Regions from separate parts of the Spirillospora sp. CA-108201 genome, predicted to be linked through region 2. Evidence: riboswitches for the same ligand, from Rfam matches in the RefSeq annotation. Region 2 holds a riboswitch; each other region holds the start of a gene.
The links. A riboswitch is a leader RNA that binds a small molecule or an ion and turns the genes downstream of it on or off. The one in region 2 is predicted to bind thiamine pyrophosphate.
Positions count from the first base shown of each region.

Region 1 (4,886 bases), 1.4 Mb from region 2:
GCATCACGGCCGCGCAGCCGATCCGCTCCAGCCGGTGCGCGAGGACCGGGTCGTCGCTGGTGTAGGGCAGGACGACGAAGCCGTCGTCGACGAGCTGCTCGGCGGCCTCGACCAGTTCGATGGGGTCGGGCAGCAGCGTGCGCTCGTCGGCGATCACCTCCAGCTTGACCCAGTTCGTCCCGAGCGCCTCCCGGGCGAGCTTGGCCGTCAGGACGGCCTCGCCCGCGGTGAAGCAGCCGGCGGTGTTCGGCAGCACACGGATGCCGCACTCGGTCAGCACGTCCAGCACCGAGCCGCGCGCGGACGGGTCCACCCGGCGCATCGCGACCGTGGTGAGCGCCGTCCCGGACGCGGTCAGCGCCTCGCGCAGCACCGCCATGCTGGGCGCCCCGCCCGTTCCCATGATCAGCCGCGAGCCCAGCTCCTCGCCCGCGATGACCAGCCCGTCGGTGTCGTTCATCCTCAGCCTCCCTGGACCGCGGTCAGCACTTCGATGCGGTCGGCGTCCCGCAGGGGCGTGGTCGCCCACGCCGAGCGCCGGACGACCTCGTCGTTCAGCGCCGCCGCCACGCCCGTCGCGGCGGCCGTGACGGACGCGACGACCTCGGCCACGCTCGCGCCGTCGGGCAGCTCGCGCGGCTCACCGTTGACGATCACCTTCATGCGCTCACCTCGGGGGAGAAGCGGTCGGGGGCGAACGGCCCGGCGACCTCGGGGACGGGCCCGTCCAGCAGCATCGCGGACAGGATGTCGGCGCTCACCGGCGTGAGCAGGATGCCGTTGCGGAAGTGCCCGGTGCCGACGAGCAGCCCGGGCAGCGCGGTCGGCCCCATCACCGGCGCGTTGTCGGGGGAGCCGGGCCGCAGCCCGGCGGTGACCTCGGCGAACTCCAGCTCGGTGATGCCCGGCAGCAGCTCGCGGGCGTCGCGCAGCAGCTCCCACAGCCCGCCCGCGGTGACGCGCGTGTCGAAGCCCAGCTCCTCCTGCGTGGCGCCGAGGACGATCTCCCCGTCCGCGCGCGGCACCAGGTAGACCGACGAGCCCCGGACGAGGCCGCGGGTCGAGCGCCGCAGGAAGGGCGTGCGGGTGCGCAGCCGGATCACCTGGCCCTTGACCGGGCGGACGGGTGGAACGGTCCCGGGGGGCAGGCCGCCGAGGTCGCCCGACCACGGCCCGGCCGCCAGCAGCACCCGGTCCGCGCGGATCACGGTGCCGTCGTCCAGTCCCACGCCGGCGGCGGCGTCGTTCTCGACGACGACGCGCTCGGCCCGGCGCCGGACGAGCCGGACCCCCAGCCGCTCGCACGCCGCCAGCAGCGCCGGGGCGAGCCTGCGGGGGTCGACCGAGCCGTCCTCGGGGGCGAGCAGGCCGCCGCGCACGCCGGGCGCGAGCATCGGCTCCAGCCGCCGGCACTCGCGGCCGGTGAGCGCCTCGGCGGGGATGCCCAGGTCCTCCTGGAATCGGCGCAGGTCGTCCAGGTGCCGCAGGTCGTCGGAGTCGAAGGCGACCTCGATGATCCCGTCGGTGCGGTAGCCGGTCTCCAGCCCGGTCAGCTCCTCCAGTTCGGCGACGAACGCGCCGTACCGGTCGCGGGAGGCGAGGCCGAGCCGCAGCAGCGGCTCCTCGCCGTAGGTCAGCTCGCTGACCGGGGTGAGCATGCCCGCCGCGACGGAGGAGGCCCCGGACGCGGGCGCGGGGTCGACGAGGGTGACGGCGGCGCCGCCGGCGGCGGTGCGCCAGGCGGTGGCCAGGCCGACCACCCCGGCGCCGATGATGACGATCTGCATGCGCGCTCCCTTCGCCGGCATGATCCGGATCAGGTCGTGGCGGTCGGCGGCCCGTTCAGCCGCCCTCTCAGCCCGGTCGCACCGGACTCCCGCGCTCTGTGCTGTTCTGCTGTGCCGTTCTCCCGCCCCCACCTTACGACCTCGGCGAACCGGGCAACTGCCTGGACACCTGTCCACCCCTGGATCGCCGCCCGTTAGGGTGACCCCATGGAGAGGGTCATCGTCGTGGGCGGCGGGCTGGCCGGCGTGCGCGCCGTGGAGGCCCTGCGGAGCAAGGGGTACGAGGGCGCGCTGACCCTCGTGTCGGCGGAGCGGCACCGGCCCTACGACCGGCCGCCGCTGTCGAAGGCCGTCCTCGCGGGCGAGTCCGACGACACGACCGTCGACGCCGACTGGGACGCGCTGCGCTGCGAACTGCTGCTCGGCGAGCGCGCCACCGGCCTGCGGCTGGACGAGCCCGGACGCGGCGGGACGGTGGCGTCCACGGCGGGCGACCTGCCCTTCGACGGGCTCGTCATCGCGACCGGCGCGGCTCCGATCACGCTGCCGGGGGAGGGCCGCCAGCACGTGCTGCGCACCGTCGACGACGCCCGCGATCTGCGCGCCCGGCTCACCGCGGGCGCCCGCATCGTGATCGTCGGGGCGGGCTGGATCGGCGCCGAGGTCGCCACCGCCGCGGCCCGCCGCGGATGCGAGGTCACCGTCGTGGAGGCCGCCGACACCCCGCTGGCGGGCGCGATCGGGCCCGAGGTCGGCGCGCTCACCGCCCCCTGGTACACCGAGGCCGGCGTCGGGCTGCGGACCGGGATCAAGGTCGCGGAGGTGCGCGACGGCGGTCTCGCCCTCGCCGGGGGCGGCCGCGTCGAGGCCGACGAGGTGGTCGTCGGCGTCGGGGTCCGGCCCGTCCTGTCGTGGCTGGAGGGCTCCGGGCTGCTGCTGGAGCGCGGCGTCGTCACCGACGGCTCGTTCCGGACCTACATGGGCGAGGAGGACGCGGGGGCGCGGCGCCCCGACGTCGTGGCGGTCGGCGACTGCGCCGCCTGGTGGTCGCGCCGCTACGGGCGGCGGCTCCTCGTCGAGCACTGGGACACCGCGCTGAACGCGCCCGAGGTCGCCGCCGCGACGCTCCTCGGCGGGGACGCCGAGTACGACGCCGCCCCGTACTTCTGGTCGGAGCAGTTCGGTCGCATGGTCCAGTACGCGGGCGACCACTCGGCGTCCGAGCGGCTCGTGCGCCGGGGCGACCCGTCCGGCCGCAAGTGGGCGGCGGCGTGGCTGACCGGCGACCGCCTCGACGCGATCCTCACCGTCGACCGGCCCCGCGACCTGGTGCAGGCGAGGCGCGTGATCGCCGCGGGGACGCCGGTGGACCCGGAGATGATCGCCGATCCGGACGTGCCCGTCCGGCAGGCTGTTCGCGCAGAGCGATCGGAGAGGGCGTAACGGCTGTGCAGCGGGTTTGAGTCTTCCGAAGGCGTGGTAGCAAGGGGGCGTGACGCAGATGCACGCAACCGTTGACAGCGCACTGGACCCCCGCACCGACGCCCTGGCCGGCGAGTGGCTCTCCCTCCGGGAGACCGCCGAGAGACTCGGGATCAAGCCCAACCGGATCAAGCAGCTCATCCACGAGCACCGCATCCTCGCGGTGCGCCGGGGCGGGGAGCCGATGGTGCCCGCGGCCTTCATCAAGGACGGCCAGGTCATCAAGGGGCTCCCCGGCACGCTGACGCTCCTGTCGGACGCCGGCTTCGACGACGCCGAGACGATCCGGTGGCTGTTCACGGCCGACGACACCCTGCCGGGGACGCCGGTGGACGCGCTCACCGAGAACCGGGGGACCGAGGTCCGCCGCCGCGCCCAGGCGCTCGCCTTCTAGCCCGCCGCCGGCGGAGTACGACGCACGTGACACGATCGCGGAGTCGCGCGCGGCGGGTCACCCGCGCGCGCGACTCCGTGGTCATCTCTGGAAAGGACGTTCCCCGGCCGTGTCCAGGCACCTCCCCACCGAGCGCGCCGTGGCGCTGCGCGCCCGGCTGAGCCGCGCCCGCCTCTACCTCTGCACGGACGCGCGGGAGCGCCAGGGAGACCTGGCGGCCTTCCTGGACGCGGTGCTCGCGAACGGGGTCGACATCGTCCAGCTCCGCCAGAAGGGCCTGGAGGCCCGGCAGGAGACGGCCCACCTGGAGGTGTTCCGGGCGGCGTGCGAGCGGCACGGGGCGCTGCTGGCCGTCAACGACCGGGCCGACATCGCGCACGCGGTCGGCGCGGACGTCCTGCACCTCGGCCAGGACGACCTGCCGGTGCCCGCCGCCCGCGCGATCGTCGGCGGCGACATGCTGATCGGCCGGTCGACGCACTCGGGCGAGCAGGCGTCGGCGGCGGCCGCCGAGCCCGGCGCCGACTACTTCTGCGCGGGCCCGGTGTGGCCCACGCCGACCAAGCCCGGCCGCGCCGCCCCCGGCCCCAAGCTGCTGGAGTACGTCGCGGCGCAGCGCGTCGCGCGGCCGTGGTTCGCGATCGGCGGCATCGACCTCGGCACCCTCGACGAGGTCCTCGCCGCGGGCGCGGAGCGCGTCGTGGTGGTCCGGGCGATCACCGAGGCCGACGACCCGGGCGCCGCCGCGGCCCTGTTCGCGCGCCGCCTGGCCGCGCGGCCGCTCGGCGCCGCCTGACGCGCGGCGCGGTTTGACGCGGATCACGGTGCGGGCCGCGGCCCGGTCGCCGACAATGGGGATCATGAGCGTGGGACCCGACGACGACCGCGAGGTCGTCCTGGACGACGACATGGACGTCCTGCCGGACCAGACGTCCGACGACACCGACGCCGGATGGGGCGAGTGGCGCACGGGCGACGACGACGCGCGCCTGCTGGAGGACCGCCCCCCGCACTGGTGAGCGGCCGTCCGGGTCAGGGCAGGACGCAGCGTCAGGACAGGACGCAGCGTCAGGACAGGACACCGAGGAGGAACCCGGCGGCCACGACGGCGCCGAGCGCGACCATCATCCGCCACCGGTAGCGCGGGATCCGCGTCGGGCGCGGCTTCGGCGCCGGCGCCTGGCCCTCGCGCAGCGCCCGGACGATCTGCGGCGCGGTCGGGC
Region 1 covers NZ_JBNJNE010000001.1:3,074,055-3,078,940, reverse strand. Annotated here, with positions in the region: gene ACQEU6_RS15005 (thiazole synthase) at 1-460, opposite strand, end outside; gene thiS (sulfur carrier protein ThiS) at 463-663, opposite strand; gene thiO (glycine oxidase ThiO) at 660-1,787, opposite strand; TPP riboswitch at 1,777-1,890, opposite strand; gene ACQEU6_RS14990 (NAD(P)/FAD-dependent oxidoreductase) at 1,995-3,230, shown strand; gene ACQEU6_RS14985 (Rv2175c family DNA-binding protein) at 3,289-3,663, shown strand; gene thiE (thiamine phosphate synthase) at 3,773-4,459, shown strand; gene ACQEU6_RS14975 (hypothetical protein) at 4,524-4,682, shown strand; gene ACQEU6_RS14970 (serine/threonine-protein kinase) at 4,732-4,886, opposite strand, start outside.
Region 1: linked by a shared signal. The riboswitch ahead of thiO (glycine oxidase ThiO) and the one ahead of thiC (phosphomethylpyrimidine synthase ThiC) in region 2 are both predicted to bind thiamine pyrophosphate.

Region 2 (4,886 bases):
GCGAGCCGCAGCACGTCGCCGAACGCCGCGCCGGCGGGCGCGTCCCCGGCGCGCTGCGCGCGGACGAGCAGCGCTTCGCCCGCCTCGGACATGGCCGCCCGGGAGCCGAAGGGGTCCAGCCGGGGGTCGCGCAGCGACACCATCGCCGAGGCCGCCATGCCCGGGAAGGCGGTGATCTCCGAGACGAACGTCCGGAGCCAGGTCAGCAGGGCCTCGCCGGGGAAGGGGGAGTCCAGCAGGTCGCGGGCGGCCGAGGCCAGTCCGGTGTAGACGTCGGCGAGCACCGCCTCCAGGAGGTCCTGGCGGGTGGGGAAGTGGCGGTAGAGCGTGCCGATGCCGACGCCCGCGAGCCGCGCGACGCCCTCGAGGGAGGCGCCCGCGCCCTGGGCCTGGAAGGTCTCGCGCGCCGCGGCGAGCAGCCGCGCGCGATTGCGGCGCACGTCGGCCCGCACCGGGCGCGCCCTCGGCGTGTCGTCGCTGGTCACCTGCGTCTTCGATCCTTCCCGGGGGTGGAACGGGCCTGCGGCGATCGGGAGGATCCGCGGCTTTGGAACGGTCCTTAGATTCTATCCGCGTCGCCGCCGCGACCCGCGCCCGGATGCGCCCGGACCCGCCGCGCGCCCTGCGCGGCGGGTCCGGCCGCGGCCCCCCGGGGGCGGTCAGGCGTCGGCGCGCGTGACCGGGAGGTTCAGCCGGCCGCCGGCGGCCCTGAACTCCTCGGCCTTCTCCCGCATCCCGGCGGCGAGGGCCTCCCCGTCGGCGAGGCCGCGCTCGGCCGCGAACCGCCGCACGTCCCGCGTGATCTTCATGGAGCAGAAGTGCGGGCCGCACATCGAGCAGAAGTGCGCGGTCTTCGCCGGCGCCGCCGGGAGCGTCGCGTCATGGAAGGCGCGGGCGGTGCCCGGGTCCAGGGACAGGTTGAACTGGTCCTCCCAGCGGAAGTCGAACCGCGCCTCCGACAGCGCGTCGTCCCACGCCTGCGCGCCGGGATGGCCCTTGGCGAGGTCGGCGGCGTGCGCCGCGATCTTGTAGGCGATCACGCCGGCCTTGACGTCCTCGCGGTCCGGCAGCCCGAGATGCTCCTTCGGGGTGACATAGCAGAGCATCGCGGTGCCGTGCCAGCCGATCATCGCCGCGCCGATGGCCGAGGTGATGTGGTCGTAGCCGGGCGCGATGTCGGTGGTCAGCGGTCCGAGCGTGTAGAAGGGCGCCCCGTCGCACCACTCCTGCTGCAGGTCCACGTTCTCCTTGATCTTGTGCATCGGGACGTGCCCGGGGCCCTCGTTCATCACCTGGTTGCCGAACCGCGCCGCGATCCGCGTCAGCTCGCCCTGGGTGCGCAGCTCGGCGAACTGGGCCTCGTCGTTGGCGTCCGCAATGGAGCCGGGCCGCAGCCCGTCCCCGAGCGACCAGGTCACGTCGTAGGCGGCGAAGATCTCGCACAGCTCCTCGAAGCGGGTGTAGAGGAAGTTCTCCTCGTGGTGCGCCAGGCACCACGCCGCCATGATCGATCCGCCCCGCGACACGATCCCCGTCCTGCGCCGCGCCGTCAGCGGCACGTAGGACAGCAGCACCCCGGCGTGGACGGTCATGTAGTCCACCCCCTGCTCCGCCTGCTCGATCACGGTGTCGCGGAAGACCTCGTAGGTGAGCTCCGCGGGGTCGCCGCCGACCTTCTCCACCGCCTGGTACAGCGGGACGGTCCCGACCGGCACGGGCGAGTTGCGCAGGATCCACTCGCGCGTGGTGTGGATGTCGCGGCCCGTCGACAGATCCATGATCGTGTCGGCGCCCCAGCGGGTCGCCCAGGTCATCTTCTCGACCTCGTCCTCGATCGAGGAGGCGACCGCCGAGTTGCCGATGTTGGCGTTGACCTTGACGAGGAAGTTGCGCCCGATGACCATCGGCTCGATCTCGGGATGGTTGACGTTGGCGGGCAGCACCGCGCGCCCGGCGGCGAGCTCGTCGCGGACGAACTCGGGGGCCACGCCCTCGCGCAGCGCGGCGAACTCCATCTCCGGCGTGATCTCCCCGCGCCGCGCGTAGGCGCGCTGGGTCACCGCGCCGCCGGTGGCGCGCCGCGGGCGCCGCGGCAGGGCGCCCTCGCCGTCGGCCAGGGGGAGGCGTCCTCCCGCGCCCCCGGGCGGCGCGGGGGACGACGGCCGGCGCCCGTCGTCCTCGGGGCGCGCCGCCCGCCCCTCGTAGGGGGCGGTGTCGCCGCGCTCGGCGATCCAGGCCTCCCGCAGCGGCGGCAGCCCCCCGCGTACGTCGGTCTGCTGCTCGGGGTCGGTGTACGGCCCTGACGTGTCGTACAGGACGACGGCGTCGCCGTTGGTCAGCGGCACCTCCCGCATCGGGACCCGGATCTCCGGGCGGGAGCCCTGGAGGTAGGTCTTGCGGGCAGCTGGAACCACAGGTTCGGTCATGACGACTCGATCTCTCCCTACGCCGGCATTACCCGGTCAGGTTCATGCGGTCAGCGGCCGTCCCAGCCGCTATCTCAGCCCGGTTCGCCGGGCCCCCGCGATCTGTCGCCACGACGTTAACCCGGGCCGCCCCGGTTGCCGCAACCGCCGCCCATGGGCTAGAACGCGCCCGCGCGGAGCGCGACGGGCAGGGCGAGGACCAGGGTGCGGAGCGGCTCCGGGGCGGACGGCGACCGCTCCAGCTCCACGGGGGCCCCGCCGTCGCCGCCGCCGTTCCGCAGCGTGGCGGAGCGGCGGCCGTCGATGCCGGTGACGACGTGGCCGTCGGCCGTCGCGCGGGTGCTGCCGAGAAGCGTCCCGCCGGTGGTGTGGAAGGACGGCTCGCGGCTGCCGCGCACGTATCCGAGGGGGCGGCCGTCCGCGTCGAGGACGCGCACGCGGTCGCGGCCCGGCAGCCGGGACGGGCCCCGGACCACCAGCAGCACCGAGGCATGGGGGTCGCGCAGCACGATGGTCCGGCCGCCGCTCCGTCCGCAGGGCACGGCGAGGACCGCGCCGGCGCCCGGTTCGCGGTACCGGCCCGCGCCGTCCACGACGACGTGGCGGGCTCGGACCAGGGCGCCGTCCTGAGGCGGCGGCACCTCCCCGCCCTCGTCGTCGACGACGCACCAGCGGGCGCCGAGGACGTCCGCGGTCGCGGTCCGGACGGCCGGGAGCCAGCCGGACGGAAGCGACCCGCCCCTGAGCAGGGTCGCCGACCTCCCGTCGACCTCGGCGACGGCCTCGACGCCCGGCGCCCGCTCCGGGTCGAACCAGAGCGTCCACACCGGGTCGCCGACGGGCCACCTGATCCCCACCGCGTCCACGGCCTCGGCCGGGACGGCGGCCTCACGCCCGCCGCGGCGCAGGCCCACGCCCTTCTCGCCGATGGTCACGATCAGGCGGGTCCGGTGCAGGCGGGCGGCCCAGAGGGCGGCGAGGAGGCAGCCGACGCCGCAGAGCGCCAGGGCCTGGCGGGCCCGGTCGGGCTCGAAGATCACGAGGGCGGCGCCGGCCGCCGCCGCGGCGAGCAGGACGCGCAGCGGCCGCCGGTAGGCGCGCGCGCCCAGCGTCATCCGGAGTTCGGGCGGGGGGACGGCGGGCGGGGGGACAGAAGGCGGGGGGACGGACAACTGTCGGCCCTTCGTGACGGGGTCTGCAGAACTATAGGACGGGCCTCCGGCCCCGCCGAGGGCTGCCCGAGAAGATCATCCGGCCGGGGCGCCGGCCGCTGCGCGGAGATCGCGCCGGTGGGGGACAATGGGCGCGTGCTGACGGTGCCCCGGGTCGACGTGACGGTGAAGGACGCCCTCGCGGCGTCGGCGCTGGCGGGGGCCGCGGCCGCGGCCGCCCTGCTGTGGCCGGGCGTCCGGGACCTGGACGCGGCGGGCGCGCTGCTGCTGGTCGCGGCGCATGTCCCGCTCGCGGTGATCCGGCGGTGGCCGACCCCGGCCCTGCTCGCGCTGGTGGTCCTGGTGCTGCCCTACCACCTGGCGCAGTACCAGCACCACGCGCTGGTGCCCGCCGAGGTGGTCGCGCTGTTCGCCTACGCGGTGCTCGGGCGCCGGGTGCGCCTCGTCCTCGGCGTCGTCGCGTTCCTGCTCACCGTCTGCGTGGTCGGCATGGCGATGCGGGCGGGCGGCGGCTCCCTGCGCGAGCAGATCGCGGTGATCGAGGCCGTGGTGTCGGTCGTCATCGCCGTCCAGGTGTGGCGGGTGCACCGGGCGCGGCTCGCGACGATCACCGAGCGGGCCGAGCGCGCCGAGCGCACGCGGGAGGAGGAGGCGCGGCGGCGGGTCGCCGAGGAGCGCCTGCGGATCGCCCGCGACCTGCACGACCTCCTCGCGCACAGCATCACCCTGATCGGCGTCCAGGCCGGCGCCGCGGCCCACCTCGTGCGCGGGGACCGGCCGCTGGACCGCGAGGAGCTGGCCGGCGCGCTCGCCTCCATCGCCGCGACGTGCCGGGACGCCCGGACCGAGCTGCGCGGCACGCTCCAGGTCCTGCGCGGCACGGACGTCGGCGCCCCCGGGACGCTGCCCGGCCTCCACGCGGTCGCCGGCCTCGTGGACGCGGCGCGCGGCAGCGGCGTCGACGTCGACCTGCGGGACGGGGACGTCGGGACGCTGCCCCCGGAGACGGGCGTCGCGGCGTACCGGATCGTCCAGGAGGCCCTGACCAACATTGTCAAGCACGCCGCCGCGCGGCGCGCGACGGTGAGCCTGGCGCGCGACGGCGGGGGGCTCGTCGTCCGGGTCGCCGACGACGGCAGGGGGCCGTCCGGCGGCCCGCCCGAGGGGTTCGGGATCCTCGGGATGATCGAGCGGGCGCGCAGTGTGGGCGGGACGCTGGACGCGGGCCCGGGCGCGTCCGGCGGGTTCGTCGTCACCGCCGTCCTCCCGCTGGTGGACGCCGCCGTCC
Region 2 covers NZ_JBNJNE010000001.1:1,684,071-1,688,956, reverse strand. Annotated here, with positions in the region: gene ACQEU6_RS08285 (TetR/AcrR family transcriptional regulator) at 1-485, opposite strand, end outside; gene thiC (phosphomethylpyrimidine synthase ThiC) at 660-2,426, opposite strand; TPP riboswitch at 2,422-2,535, opposite strand; gene ACQEU6_RS08275 (hypothetical protein) at 2,585-3,541, opposite strand; gene ACQEU6_RS08270 (sensor histidine kinase) at 3,734-4,886, shown strand, end outside.

Region 3 (4,886 bases), 4.3 Mb from region 2:
CTGTACGGGTCGCCGATCCTCGTCTACGACCAGCCGGCGCAGTTCTTCTCGACCGAGGCCAACTACACGATCTGGAGCCCGCAGGGGCAGCCCGCGGCGTACGTCCGGGAAGAGGGCGTGAGCGGCGCGAAGAAGGCCCTGCGCGTCATGAACCAGAACAGCCAGACCCAGGCGGAGCGCAAGCTGTCGATCCTCCGCCCGGACGGCATGCCGTACTTCCTGTTCTACAAGCCGTACGGGTTCGTGGGCACGCCCACGATGCAGGTGCTGACCCCGCAGGGCGGGCTGATCGGGTACCTGCGCAAGCGGGCGATGCGCGGCTGGGAGATCCTCGACCCCTGCGAGCGGCAGTTCGGCTACTACGAGCTGCTGAGCGGCCGGATCACCGACTGGCAGCAGCAGGAGCTCGCCCGGATCCAGCGCGGCTTCGCCGGGATGGGCGATCTCTTCTCCCAGGTGTTCACCGGGGCCGACCGCTACGTCCTGCGCATGCACGTCCAGCCGCAGGAGCCGATGCGCACGCTCGTGCTGGCCTGCCCGCTGGCGTTCGACACCGCCGTCTCCCAGAACCGGAGCGTCGGCGGCCTGTTCTGACCGCCCGCCGTCCGCGCCGGGGGACGGGTCAGGCCCCGGCGGGCGCCGGGGCCTGACGTCGGAGTGGTGAACCGGGCCGGAACGGGGATGGCCGGTTCGGATGGATCGATGGAGTGGGACGGGTCAGCGGACCTTCGGGACGTTGCCGAAGACGGGGCCGATCTGGCTCCAGCGGTGCAGCTGGCAGCCGTCATCGCGGGTGAACGTGGTGTCGATCCGCTTGCCCTGCCAGGTGCCCTTGACCGTGGCGATCTCCGGACCGCCGTAGATCTTGGTGCACATCTGGTCCTTGGGGACGGGTTGGAAGGGTTCCTTGACCTTGGTGAGCGCCGCGCAGGCGCCCGCCGCCTGGGGATGGTCTCCGCCGGGCGGGTCGCAGGTCAGCCGCCAGGTCTTGGCGGGCGCCTCCTTGGAGGCCTTGACCTGCACGGTGAGCGTTTCCGCCGAGGAGCCGGACGGCTGCACGGACGTCGTGCCCGAAGGCGCTCCGGCGGAGTTTCCGTTTGCCTGTTCGTCGCCGCAGGCGGCCGTGGACAGGAGCATGGCCAGCCCGGGCGCCGCGAAAAGGAGCGTCCGATACCGCATGCGTGATTCGACGCAGGGGGGCTTCGCGCGGTTCCATGGAGGTGTGATGAATTTCGGGGAAGACGTACCGGCCGTGGTCGCCGCGGACGTTCCGCAGGACGGCTACCTGCTGGACGTCCGGGAGCAGGACGAGTGGGACGCGGGCCACGCGCCCGCCGCGGTCCACATCCCCATGCGCCAGCTCGGCGACCGCGCGGGGGAGGTCCCGCGCGACCGGGAGGTCTACGTGATCTGCCGGTCCGGGGCGCGGTCCGCGCAGGTCACGTCCGCGCTGAACCAGGCCGGGTGGCTGGCGAGGAACGTCGGCGACGGCATGCACGGGTGGGCCGACGCCGGGCGTCCGATGGAGGGCGCGGGCGACGGACCGCCCTACGTCGCGTGATCTGACCGGCCGTCGAGGGATCTGACCCGGATGCCCTCTTTTGGGGCGTGACGGGCGGTTGTACGATCGGGCCTGACCGATACCCGCGGGAGCTCGGGCCACAGCCGGGCTGAGAGGGCGGCCTTCGAGGCGTCGCCGACCGCATGAACCTGTCCGGGTAATGCCGGCGTAGGGAGCGTGTCCCGTGACGTCCGATGTCGAAAAGCGCCCGCAGGGCGAGCGCGCCCGCGACGAGGTCCCGTTCACCCTCGACGAGCCCGCCCCCAAGGTCCTCGGATTCTGGGACCAGAGCGCCTTCTGGGGGAACCTCGGCGTCAGCCTCCTGGCCTTCTCCGGCGCCTACACCGTCCTCGCGCCGGACGCCGACGGCCGGCCGACGATCTCGATCATGGCGGGCATCGTCGCGATGGCCGTCGGGACGGCCCTCGGCGGGCTGATGCTCGGCCTCGCCGCCGTGCCCGGCGCGCGCACCGGGCAGCCGGCGATGGTGCTGCTGCGCGGCCTGTTCGGCGCGAAGCTGTCGTACGCGCCGACCGTCCTCAACATCGCCCAGCTCGTCGGCTGGGGGACGTTCGAGCTGATCGTCATCGCCGACGCGGCCCGCGAGCTGTGGGACGGCGTCCCGCGCTGGGGCTACGTGGTCGCCGCCGGCGCGCTCACGACCGTGCTGACGGTCTGGCCGCTCGGCTCGGTCCGGCTGCTGCGCCGCTACGTGACCGTCGCGGTGGCGGTCGCGCTCGTGTACTTCTACGTCCGGCTCGTCCGGGAGCCGCTGCCCGACCTGACGGAGGGCTCGTGGGGCGGGTTCTGGCTCGGCGCGGACGCCGCGCTGGCCGTGTCGATCTCCTGGGTCCCGGTCGCCGCCGACTACACCCGGCACGCGCGCACCGAGCGGGGGGCGTTCGGCGCCGCGGCCGTCGGCTACTCCGTCACGCAGATCGTCGCCTACGTCCTCGGGCTGCTCGCGCTGGCGCTGGTCGCGGGCGACTCCGGCAGGATCTTCGACCCGTTCCTCGGCGCCTCGCTGGGCGTGGTGTTCTTCGCGGTGTTCGTGCTGCGGGAGGCCGACCAGTCGTTCGCCGACACCTACTCCACGGCGGTGTCGATCCAGAACCTGTTCCCCCGGGCCGACCGCCGGGTGCTGAGCGTCGCCCTCGGCATCGGCATCACCGTGCTCGCGCTGGTGCTGGACATCGGCGACTACGCCGGCTTCCTGTCGCTGATCGGGTCGGTGTTCGTGCCGATGCTCGGCGTCCTGGCCGCCGACTTCTTCCTCGGCCGCCGCCGGGCGGGCGGCTGGGACGTCTCGCGGACGGCGCCGTCCCGCTGGGGCATGATCGGGGCATGGGCGGTCGGGTTCGTCGTCTACCAACTCGTCAACCCGGGAACGGTCGCCCGCTGGGCCGGTTTCTGGTCCGGCGTCCGGGACGCGCTGCACTTCACGCCGCAGACGTGGATGAGCGCCTCGCTGCTGTCGTTCCTGGTGGCAGGGGTCGCGGCCCTGCTCATCGGTAGGCTTACCAGACGGTAAGGTTTGGGTCGAAAGCAAGTTTCGGCGCAAGTTGCCCGGCGGTGGGCCGGAGTCCGGTGGCACGATGACAGACGTGTATGAGCACGTGCACGATCCGATCGCGCGGGCCGTCATCGAGAGCGCCGCCGACGCGATCGTGGCCGTGGACCAGCGGCACCGGGTCACCGTGTGGAACCCGGCGGCCGAGCGCATGTTCGGCTGGACGGCCGAGCAGGTGCTCGGCCGGGTCCCGCCCATCGTCCCCGACGAGCTCAAGGCCGAGCACAACGCCGTCCAGGAGAGGCTCCTCACCCGGCGCGGCGGCGAGGGCGACGGCGGGCAGATCTCGATCGCCACCCGCCGCTTCCACCGCGACGGCCGGCTCATCGACGTGCGCATCGACACGAGTCTGCTGAAGGACCCGAACGGCACGCTGCTCGGCTGGGTCGGGGTGTACCACCCCGTCGAGGACGACGAGATCCTCCAGCACCGGATGACCGAGCGGGCCCGGCTCGTCCGGCGGCTGAACGACATCGTCGCCGACCTCGGCGCCGAACTCGACCTCGCCGTGGTGCTCGACCGGATCACCTCCGCGCTCATCGAGCTGACCGGCGCCGACGCCGGCGGATTCGTCAAGATCGAGGGCGAGCGGCTGCGGCTGGTCAGCATGTCCGGGCTGCCGGAGCGGATGCGCGGCCGGCGCGCCGAGCTGCGGCCGAGCCTGGTCGGGGAGCTGCTGCGGTCGGGCAAGACCGTCAAGCTCGCGACGGGCGAGCGGCGCCTCGGCGACCTGATCTGGTCGGAGCTGCCCGGCCTGCACACGATCGCCCTCGGCCTGTCGTACCTGCAGAACCGGCCGTACGGCGCGCTGTACGCGCTCTTCTCCGGCCGCAAGGTCGGGCACACCGAGCTCGAACTGCTGGAACTGCTCGCCGGGCACGCCGGCGTCGCGGTCGGCAACGCCGTCGCCTACGCGGAGGTCGTCCGGCAGCGGGCGCACGAGCGCGCCGTCATCGACTCCAGCGCCGACGGCATCGCGGTGCTGGACCACGACCTCGTCGTCCGGCACTGGAACAACGCCGCGCACACCCTGACCGGCATCCCGCCGGAGGAGGCGATCGGGCGCCCGCTGCCGTTCGGCATGCCCGCGCTCGGCGAGATGCTCACGTTCCGCCTGGAGTCGGGGACGTGGCTGAACGTGCTGGCCGCCGAGATCGAGGAGACCGGCGAGCTGGTCGTCGACTTCCGCGACGTCTCGGAGGCCAAGGCGCTGGAGGAGGCCAAGGACCTGTTCCTGGCCACCACCAGCCACGAGCTGCGGACGCCGATCACGGTCGTGCAGGGGTTCGCGTCCACGCTGGTCAACCGGTGGGACGAGCTGGCCGACGCCGACCGCCGCGCCGCCGTCGCCACCATCGCCGAGCGCGCCCAGTCGCTCGCGCGGCTCGTCGAGCACCTGCTGCTCGGCTCCCGCGCCGGAGCCGACGAGCTGGCGGTGACGATCGAGCCGTTCGACCTCGTCCGCGTCCTGGAGGGCGTGGTCGGCGGGTTCCGCTCGCTGTCGCCGCTGCACCGGGTGGAGCTGGAGATCGACCCCGGCCTGCCGCCGTGCAGCGGGGACGCGATGGCCACCGACATCGTCCTCGGGCAGCTGCTGGAGAACGCGTTCAAGTACTCCCCGGACGGCGGGACCGTGCGGGTGCGGGCCCGCCGCGAGGGCTCCGGAATCGTCGTCACGGTCGCGGACGAGGGCATCGGCATCCCCGTCGGCGACCATGAGCGGATCTTCGAGCGGTTCGTGCAGGGGGACGCGGG
Region 3 covers NZ_JBNJNE010000001.1:5,945,500-5,950,385, reverse strand. Annotated here, with positions in the region: gene ACQEU6_RS28630 (LURP-one-related/scramblase family protein) at 1-594, shown strand, start outside; gene ACQEU6_RS28625 (SSI family serine proteinase inhibitor) at 718-1,179, opposite strand; gene ACQEU6_RS28620 (rhodanese-like domain-containing protein) at 1,226-1,561, shown strand; TPP riboswitch at 1,637-1,753, shown strand; gene ACQEU6_RS28615 (purine-cytosine permease family protein) at 1,746-3,092, shown strand; gene ACQEU6_RS28610 (sensor histidine kinase) at 3,157-4,886, shown strand, end outside.
Region 3: linked by a shared signal. The riboswitch ahead of ACQEU6_RS28615 (purine-cytosine permease family protein) and the one ahead of thiC (phosphomethylpyrimidine synthase ThiC) in region 2 are both predicted to bind thiamine pyrophosphate.